2 linked regions of the Prochlorococcus marinus CUG1416 genome follow. The protein of the gene in region 1 interacts with the protein of each later gene in a pairwise test. Links are inferred from orthologs where the notes say so. Each region holds a gene or a part of one and is shown on either strand. Other genes may lie near its edges.

Region 1 (5,503 bases):
CAGAATTCACCAATATAAGTACCAGTTGGACTATCCTCACAGCGGTTGATATTTTTAACTTTGATAATAAAAAAGGTATTCCAATAAGTAAATCGAATATTTTGGATGATTTGGAAATAAATAAAGTCAATAATTCCTTTAAAGAGAAGATCGATTTTATAAAAAACTTTCTTGAAAATAGTAATGCGCTAGAGGAAAAATTTAATTTGCAGAAATATTTAAGTAAATTCAGAAGTAGATACAATGGAAAAATAACTATTCAGGGCGATAGTCCACTCAATTACAAATTAAATGCAAAATTAAATGGCTATCTTGATGTCTCTGGAGATGATTACAAAAATAATAAAGAGGAATTTTCTATTGATTTGAAAGGAGGATTGTTAACAGGTAAAGGTTCCTTAAACATCGAAAAACTACCACTAAGTGCTGCAAATATCTTTTTGAAAAAACCAAGAGATTTTCTTGGTGGTTTGGATATGAATTTACTTTATGATCTTGATAAAAAATCTTTCTCTAGTGAAATTTCTTCCAATAATTCATCAATAAAAAATAACAAAATATTATTTAATAGAGGACTAATTGAATTTAATAATTCTTTTTTTGATATTGATTTTTCCTTGCTAATAAATGACTCTGATGTACCAATTGATATTAAAGGCTCAATACCTATAAATAAATCAGATAACTTAGATCTAAGATTGATTGGGAATGGGAAATTTATTGAGTTAATAGATATTTTCGCTGATGAATACTTTACCTTTAAAGAAGGTGATGTGAATCTTAGAATGATAATAAAAGGAACCCTAGATAAGCCTATCTTAAATGGATTTGTCGCAATTAAAGATTCTGAAATTGATTTTTATAACAATATAATAAAAGACATTAATAGCCTGATAATTTTTGATTTTGATACTTTAGAGATCAAGAATCTAACAGCACAGGTTGAAGATTCTGGAAATATTTTTATAAGAGGGTCTTTGCCTTTTTATAGTCAAAATGATTTAGAGAAGGCTGAGATTAATTTGAAAACGAACAAATTCACTTTAAAGAAAGATAATTTTAATTTTTTAATAGATTCAAATATCGATTTAAGTGGATCATTTGAAAGTCCTGTTTTGGGTGGATATCTATCTTTTAATAATGGATTTATTAATTTTAATAGCACCAATCAAAATAATAAAAAAGAAGTCAATATTAAACGAAAAGAGGAAAAAAAAGATTGGCCAGAACTTTATTGGAATAACAATAAAAATATTGAAATAATTTCAAATGAAACAATTTTAAATTCCGTTCTTTTAGGAGAAAATTTGCCTAATTATTTGAATGATTTGAGTTTTAATAATCTTAAATTAAAGCTTGGACCAGAATTTAAACTTCAATATTCAGATATAGTTCAAGCTTATTTAGATACCAAATTAGACCTTAATATAAATGGAACTGTAGGAAAAGATTTAAATGCTAGGGGGCTTATTTATCTTAAAAAAGGTAGAGCGAATCTATATACTACCCCGTTTAAACTTGATAAAAATAAAGATAATTATATATTATTTGCATCAAGAAGTGGTGTAGTTCCATTTATTAACTTTTCTTTAGTTAGTAAAGTTCCAGATTCCATAATACCTATACGTGAAAATAATCAGGATTCGAATATTATATCAGCTGATCTTGATGCAGATGAGACTTCAAGTGGTTTTGGAGCGTTTGGAATTGGCAATACAAGGCTTATCAAAATTGAAGCTTCCTACGAAGGATTTCTAGATCAATTATCTTTTGAAGATGAAAATAAAAGAATCCAACTAAGGAGCACTCCAAGTTATAACAGGTCACAAATAATAGGCTTAATTGGAGGTAACTCCGCAAATTTAATAAATAGAGCATTTATTTCTCAACTTAATAATGCGGATGCTTTTAGTGAAAGATTTCAGTTATCTTTATATCCAGCTTTAATAGAAAATAATGATTCTCTTAATAACATTTTTTCTAATGAAAGTTTAGATATAGAAGATGATGGACAATCATCTTCTAATGAGGAATTTTCTTCTCAAGCTTGGGTAGCTGAACTAGGACTTGATATTACGGATGCGATAAATTTTGCCTTTCAAACCGTTCCAGGTAGAGATGACCTTTCACCTACAGGAATTTTGACCTTTCAGGCTAATCCAAACTTAGAATTATTAGGTTCTTATGATGCTAATGGGGATTGGAAAAGTCAAGTTCAATTATTTTTTAGATATTAATTCAGAAAGAAAGTTAGTTTAAAGAATCGTTAATTTGAATTATTATTAAATTAACTAGAAAAAATTATGACCAATATCTTTGAAGTTCCTAAACCAGGTAATGATCTTTTAGAAAAAGCTGATCAAGTTCGTTTGGCATCATTAAAAATAAGTCAGGCTGAAAATCAAATTAGAATTAAAGCCTTAAATTTTATGGCTGATTATCTAGAAAAAAATACTAAAGAAATTTTGGAGGCTAATATTGATGATTATAAAATAGCAGAAAAGAAAGGAATTTCTAAGGCTTTACTTTCTAGATTAAAGTTATCAAAAGAAAAATTAAATACAGGTATTGAAGGAGTAAGAAAAGTTGGAGACTTGGCGGATCCTGTAAATCAAGTTCAAATCAAAAGAGAGCTTTCCAATGGATTGATCCTAGAAAGAAAAACAGTGCCTATTGGCGTTTTAGGGGTTATTTTTGAATCTAGACCGGACGCTGTTATGCAGATTAGTTCTTTAGCAATAAGATCAGGGAATGGAGTAATGCTAAAGGGCGGTAGTGAAGCTAATTTAACAAATACTGCAATAGTCAAGGCATTACAGCAGGGGTTAGATAAATCAGGTCTTGATAAAAATGCAATATGCTTACTTACAAACAGAAAAGATAGTATGTCGATGTTAAGTCTTGAGAAATATATTAATTTAATAATTCCAAGAGGAAGTAATGAATTAGTTAAATTTATTCAAGAGAATACAAGAATTCCTGTGCTAGGTCATGCGGATGGAATTTGTCATTTGTTTATAGATAATGAGGCAAATCTGGAGATGGCTCTATCAGTCTCTTTGGACAGTAAAATTCAATATCCTGCAGCATGTAATGCTATTGAAACTTTATTAGTGCATAAAGATATTGCACCAGTTTTTCTAGAAAAGGCCATACCTTTGTTTAATGCTAATGATGTTAAATTAATTGGAGATAAAAGATCTGTTGAATTAGGGCTAAGTTATGAGGCTAGTCTAGAAGATTGGCAAACTGAATATTTAGATTTAATTTTATCAATAAAAATTGTTGAGAATCTTGATGAGGCAATCTCTCATATTCAAAAATTTAGTTCAAAACATACAGATGGAATAATCACTGAAAATTTAAGTACTGCTAATAAATTTATGAATGTAGTTGATAGTGCAGGTGTTTTTCATAATTGTTCTACTAGGTTTGCAGATGGGTTTAGATATGGATTCGGAGCTGAAGTTGGGATATCTACTCAAACTTTGCCCCCAAGAGGACCTGTAGGCCTAGAGGGTCTAGTTACATATAAATATTTCCTAAAAGGAAATGGGAATATAGTTGATGATTTTTCATCTGGCAAAGCTATCTATACTCATAAGGATCTTTAAGATTTTTGAAGATGGAAACATTTATAAAAATTGAGAAAATTGAACTTTGGGCGAGAGTTGGCGTTCTTGATGAAGAAAGGAATTTAGGACAACTTTTTAGTTTAGATATATTTTTGTGGACTGATTTTGAAAAATGTACTTTAAATGATGACATTAAAAAAACAGTTGATTATTCAAAATTAGTTGAAATTTTAAAAGATCAATCAAAGAAAATATATTGTTTTACAATCGAAAAATACTCAAGCTCAATTTTAGAAATTATTGATGCGGAGTTTAATCTTTCTAAAATTAAAATCATTCTGACAAAATGCAATCCACCAATAACTGGATTTGATGGGAAGGTGTCAATAGTAAGAATTCTTGAAAATAAGTAAAAGTTTTGGAAAAAAGAAATCCTATTATATTGATTCATGGTCTTTGGAATACTTCAAGTATTTTTTCTTCTATTACCTCAAAACTTGATGATATTGGAATTGAATATTTTGCCCCAACTCTTAAGCATTCATATGGAATGACTTCAATTTTTGATTTGACTAATACATTAAATGAATTAATTTTAGAGAAATATGGTTTAGCAAAAGAATTAGATATTTTGGGATTCTCCATGGGAGGGATAATTGGTAGGTATTGGATTCAAAAATTTAATGGTTATAAAAGAACAAGAAGATTTATATCTATAGGTTCTCCTCACAAAGGAACATTAATGGCTCAATTAGTACCTAAATACCCTTTTAGAGGAATATCAGAAATGAAAATAAATAGTAAGTTTTTGATAGAACTGGCAAAGAGTGATTTTTTTCTTGATGATATCGAGTGTATAAATTTCTTTACTCATTGGGATCTAATGGTTTTCCCTGGTTGGTGGACTAATTTAAATTTAGGGAAAAAAATATCAGTAAAAGTCTATAAACATAGAAATCTAGTAAGGAATAAATCTGTGATTGAGAAAATAATCGGTGAAATTATTATTTAGCTCCAGATAGACCCAAATGTCTTACTAAGGAAGCTGTTTGTGGCTCTCTTCCCCTGAATAGTTTGAATATATCTAATGGAGGTAAGCTTCCACCTAAGCTAAGTATTGTATCTTTAAATTTCTTTCCTATTAACTTTAAATTTTCAGTGTTTTCTAGATCAGCTTCTTCGAACATAGAAAAAGCATCAGCACTTAGAACCTCAGCCCATTTATATGAGTAATATCCTGCAGAATATCCGCCCGCAAATATATGGCTAAAACAACAAAGAAATTGATCTTCTGGAATTGGAGCAATAACAGTAGTTTGTTTTGCAATTTCTCTTCTTACTTCATCAGCTGTTTTACCTTCGTTTTTGTCAATACTACTGTGTAATCTGAGGTCTGTAATCGCAAAATGGAGTTGTCTAAGGGTAGCCATACCACAATTAAAAGTTCTATTTCTTAGAAGCTTTTCAAAATTCTCATTGGACAGTTTTTCTCCTGTTTTATAGTGCTTAGCAATATTCAAGAGTGTATTTTTATGAAAACACCAGTTTTCCATAAATTGACTTGGAAGTTCGACTGCATCCCATTCAACATTATTGATGCCAGCTGCTTGAGGAAAATTTACAGTGGTAAGCATGTGTTGAAGACCATGGCCAAATTCATGGAATAGTGTCTGAACTTCTTCAAAACTCATCAAACTAGGTTTGTCTTTTGATGGTGGTGTCTGATTACAAACAAGATAAGCTACCGGTAGGGTCTTTTTGCCAACATTATTTTTATTCAAGCATTCATCCATCCAAGCACCTCCTCTCTTAGATTCTGGACGAGAATATGGATCGAGGTAAAAAGATGCTATTTTGTTATCTTCTTTATTAAAAATATTAAAAAACAAAACATCATCATTCCATAGAGGTGCTTCATCAGTTGCTTC
Region 2 (4,844 bases), 280 kb from region 1 along the record:
TATATTCAGATACATAATTTGCTTCTTCTAGATCAAGTACAACTAAATACTTCCCTGCAAATGAGCTAGTAGCAAGAGTCTCTTCATGCTTAAATTTTCCATGAATTATAGATGTGAAAACATGTTTTTTATGTTTCTCAACAGTATGCCAAACCTTAGAAACCCAGGGACAAGTTGTATCTATGATATGACATCCTTTCTCATGAAGGAGCTTCATTTCTTGAACAGTAGCTCCGAAAGCAGGCAATATAACTACATCCCCATTAGAAACTAACGAAAAATCTTTGATTCCATTTTTAGCTGCAATGAATTTCACATTCATTTTTCTTAAATGATCATTAACTGAAGGGTTATGAATTATTTCATTTGTTATCCAAATATTCTCATTAGGATAATGTCTCCTAGTCTCATAAGCCATTGCAACAGCTCTTTCAACTCCCCAACAAAAACCAAAGGCTTGAGCCAACTTAATATTTAGTCTTCCCTTATTGTAAGTGAAACCATTATCTCTTATAGAACTTATCAAATCGCTTTGATAAGCTTCTTCTAAGGCTTGAGCTCTTTTTGTTGGAGAATCGAAACCCCTTCTATTGTATCTATCAGAATGATGAAGGGATCTTCTAAAGGCTTGAGTATCCATCTTTAGATATTACAACATTTTAAATAATTTTTCGTAAAAAAAAAGAAACCTGACATAAGTCAGGTTTCTAAAATGAATTTTAGATTAGATTATTTAGCAGATGCAAAGTCTGGATAAGCTTCCATTCCGTGCTCTCCTATATCTAGTCCTTGAGTCTCTTCCTCTTCAGATACTCGGATCCCACCGAATAATCCTCCAATTACAGACCAGGCAATCCAGCAAGTAACAAGTGTCCAGATAGCATAAGCTGCGGCACCAAGAGCTTGAACTAGAAGAAGGTTAATACCTCCACCATTGAACAATCCCATACCTGCTCCATCTCCTTGTACAGCTGTACCCCAAAGACCGATAACTAAAGTACCCCATACGCCACAAACTCCGTGAACTGAGAATGCACCTACAGGATCATCGATCTCAGCAGCATCAAGGGCTGCAACAGAAAATACAACGATAATTCCACCTACTAGTCCTGCAAACCAGGCTCCAGCAAGAGTCATATCACCACAACCAGCAGTAATACTAACTAAGCCAGCAAGAATTCCGTTAATAATCATTGTAAGATCAGGCTTACCAGAAGTTAGTGTTGAAACAACAGTCGCTCCGATAGCTCCAGCTGCTGCTGCCAAAGTAGTTGTTACAGCAACATATGGAACCCATTGGTCCATAGCAAGTTGAGAACCGGGGTTAAATCCATACCAACCTATCCATAGAACTAATGCACCCAAAGTTGCTATGGCCATATTATGGCCTGGCATAGCTTGTGGTTTTCCATCAGAGTATTTACCAATCCTTGGTCCAAGAAGCATAGCTCCTACAAGACCTGCCCATGCTCCAACTGAGTGAACAATTGAAGAACCAGCAAAGTCAACAAAACCTAAAGAATCAAGCCAACCACCATTCCATTTCCAGCTACCAGCAATTGGATATATAAATGCAGTTAATACAATAGCAAAAACAACAAATTCTCCAAATTTAACTCTTTCGGCAACAAGACCGGATACGATAGTTGCCGCAGTTCCTGCAAATGCAGACTGGAACAAGAAATCAACTGTTGGGACTAATCCAGCATCAGTTACCATATCTGCAGTAACTGTTGGATCAAAAAATAAGCCTCCAAAATAAAGCCATCCGTCAGCAACACTACCTCCGTACATTAATGAATAGCCAATAAACCAGTAAGAGGTTACAGCTAGAGCAAATACGAATAGGTTTTTAGCAAGTATGTTTACTGCGTTCTTAGAACGGCACATACCTGCCTCAACCATAGCGAAACCAGCGTTCATAAAGATCACTAAGATAGTAGCGATCAAAAGCCATAAATTGTTAGCAAGAAAAGCTGCATTCAACTCAGGTAAATCAGCTGCATGAGCTGAAAGATTAAAAATACCTAAACCAAACAAAGCTAAAGGAACAGTTGCAAGCCACAACATAGAGCGGTTTGAACTAAATCCTCGAATACTCCTCAAAAGGAGCATAGGTCCATTAACAAGACTTGCATCTTGTAATTTGGACCTAGAGCGCCTTTGAGGCGTTTGCAAAGCAGTGGTCATAAAAAAAAATTAGATCTGCAAAAAAACAGTTTGTGCTGTTTCCTTTCATATTCAATTTTGCTCAAAAAACTAATTAGTGTCTAGTAGTCGTTGTTACCAATTTTATAGTTGCATCCCAAAATTAAATTTGTTAAATTTAAAACCGATTTTTTTTGGATTTCAAAATATCAAGATCTTTATTTAAATTAAAGGTTTAATTCCATTCCATGTTATGTGGTCTTTGTGAAATTCAAAAGCACATGGGATGGATAGCATTCCTGCGCTTAAAGATTGTCTAAAAAGCTTGCCATACAAGGGATCTGCATCGTCTCCGGGAGCAAAGAAACTAGCGTCTTTTCTAGTGATACAAAATACTAAAATACTTTTACTTTCAGGAATTACTTCTTTTAATTCCTTGAGGTGTTTTTGGCCTCTTTTCGTTACTGTATCAGGGAATAGAGCAACATTTTCTTTAATCCATGTCGTATTTTTAACCTCTATGTAAATGTTACGATTATCAGGATTTGAAGATTTTGGAGTTAAAAAGAAGTCAATTCTGCTTTTTTTATCTTCTCCATAAGGAACTTCAGATTTAATTGTCTCTATTTCTCCAATTATTTCCTTTAGCAAGTTTTTCTCAATAACCTTTTTTATTAACTTATTTGCAAATAGGGTATTAATTCCTACCCAAACCTCCTTATTGTTTCTATCTAAAACACACACTTGTTCCCATGTAAAAGGTAACTTTCTCTTTGGAGAAGGTGAGACACTTATTCTTACTTTTGCCCTCTCGGTCAAAAGTCCCTTCATTGGACCTGTATTAGCACAATGAGCCGTTATTACCTCTCCACTCTCTAATTCAATATCCGCAAGGAACCTTTTATACCTCTTAATTAAAATCCCTTCAATTAATGGATCAAATTCAATTATTCGATCATTCATAAATATGTCTTCAGTTAAAAATCAAATATAATTGAAACTTAATCTTCTTGAAAAATTTTAGATAAATCCAAATGCATTCAATTTTAAAAAATAATATTTTTTCAATTTCATTTGGTACTGGTCTTAGTAAATTAGCTGGATGTGTAAGACAAATATTTATAGCTGCTGCTTTCGGAGTTGGCATAACATACGACGCATTTAATTATGCCTATATAATTCCAGGTTTTTTGCTAATAATAATAGGAGGTATTAATGGCCCTTTACATAATGCAGTAGTTGCAGTTCTAACTCCCCTTAGCAAAAAAGATGGGGCAATTATTCTAACTAAAGTAAGCATTAAACTTTCCATATTATTATTAGGTTTAGCTGTATTTATTTACTTTAATTCCAGTTTATTAATTGAATTATTAGCTCCCAATTTAAGTTACGAAGCTAAATCTATTGCCACTTACCAATTAAAAATACTCACGCCTTGTATCCCTTTATCTGGCTTCATAGGTTTAAGCTTTGGGGCTTTAAATTCCCGAAGAAAATTCTTTTTATCAAGTATAAGCCCAGCCATAACAAGCGTAACTACTATTTTTTTTATTGTATTTAGTTGGATTCTCAACCATGAAAATACATCTTCAAATTTCCTTACTTATACGGGATTACTGGCTTTTGCAACTTTGGTAGGAACTTTTATTCAGTTTGTTGTTCAAATTTGGGAAATAAATAAAATTGGTCTATTTAAACTAGAGTCAAACTTCAAATTATTTAAAGATGAAGAGAGAAGGATTTTCAAACTAATTATTCCAGCATCTATCTCATCAGGCCTAAGTCAAATCAATGTTTTTATTGATATGTTTTTCGCTTCCAGTTTTCAAGGAGCAGCATCGGGACTGGCTTACGGAAACTTTCTCGTGCAAGCTCCTTTAGGCATATTATCTAACTCTATAATTTTGCCATTACTTCCAAAATTTTCTCAATTGAGAAGTTGTAGAGACAACAGAGGGTTCCAAAAAAACTTAATCTCTGGAATAGAGTACTGTTTCTTGACAACTATTTTTTTAACTGGATTTTTCATAACGTTTAATAATCAAATTGTACAGTTAGTTTTTCAAAGAGGAGCTTTTGATTATTCAGCGACTTTAAAAGTGAAGAATATATTAATTGCTTATGCCTTTGGGATACCTTTTTATCTTTATAGAGATTTACTAGTAAGAACTTACTACTCAATAGAAAAAACAAAATTCCCATTTAAGTTGTCTTTTGCAGGGATAATATTTAATATTTTTTTTGATTGGTTTTTAATTGGTGCACCAATCAAGAATTTAGGGGATCTTTCACCATATAATTTTGGAGTTGTAGGAATAATTTTCTCTTCAGTAATAGTCAACTTTATAATTTGTATTTTGCTTTCTTTCAATCTGCAAAATGAAGAAATCCATTTACCTAAATTGAATTTATTAAAGAAAATTACCCTCATGTCATTAGCTTCATTTATAGATAGCAAACTTTGTTTTAATATTCTCAAAACTACGAATAACTTAAATTCAATTTTTGGAGAAATTTTATTATTAATATTTGGATCTCTAACTTTTTTTGTAATTTATTTTTTTCTTACAAAATTTCTGAACGTAAATAAATTTAAAATTTATAAATAAAGAAATTTAGTTATCAAAAAAACTTTCCAAAATCTCTTCTAATTCAAGAATTTGTGAGGTGGTGATTAAATTAATAAGCGGAATACT

Evidence for each region. The genes of interacting proteins can lie anywhere in the genome.
Region 2: the proteins of HA146_RS03045 (region 1) and sfsA interact in binary tests that used the Escherichia coli proteins (3 or more experiments, as listed by UniProt). The link is inferred for Prochlorococcus marinus CUG1416 from one-to-one orthologs.

The regions. Positions count from the first base shown.
Region 1 is NZ_JAAORM010000002.1:310,260-315,762, forward strand. What follows is about bases 1,551-4,458. They hold HA146_RS03045 (glutamate-5-semialdehyde dehydrogenase), read left to right. Parts: upstream 1,551-2,303; coding sequence 2,304-3,614; downstream 3,615-4,458. Other genes in these bases: HA146_RS03040 (translocation/assembly module TamB domain-containing protein), read left to right, coding at 1,551-2,237; HA146_RS03050 (dihydroneopterin aldolase), read left to right, coding at 3,626-3,988; HA146_RS03055 (esterase/lipase family protein), read left to right, coding at 3,994-4,458. In the rest of the region: more of HA146_RS03040, read left to right, coding at 1-1,550; more of HA146_RS03055, read left to right, coding at 4,459-4,587; HA146_RS03060 (M3 family metallopeptidase), read right to left, coding at 4,580-5,503. UniProt on the Escherichia coli protein: Catalyzes the NADPH-dependent reduction of L-glutamate 5-phosphate into L-glutamate 5-semialdehyde and phosphate. The product spontaneously undergoes cyclization to form 1-pyrroline-5-carboxylate.
Region 2 is NZ_JAAORM010000002.1:32,272-37,115, reverse strand. What follows is about bases 1,242-4,185. They hold sfsA (DNA/RNA nuclease SfsA), read right to left. Parts: upstream 3,112-4,185; coding sequence 2,371-3,111; downstream 1,242-2,370. Other genes in these bases: murJ (murein biosynthesis integral membrane protein MurJ), read left to right, coding at 3,183-4,185; HA146_RS01410 (ammonium transporter), read right to left, coding at 1,242-2,190. In the rest of the region: HA146_RS01415 (4-hydroxy-3-methylbut-2-enyl diphosphate reductase), read right to left, coding at 1-640; more of HA146_RS01410, read right to left, coding at 730-1,241; more of murJ, read left to right, coding at 4,186-4,757; HA146_RS01395 (DUF3181 family protein), read right to left, coding at 4,764-4,844. UniProt on the Escherichia coli protein: Binds to DNA non-specifically. Could be a regulatory factor involved in maltose metabolism.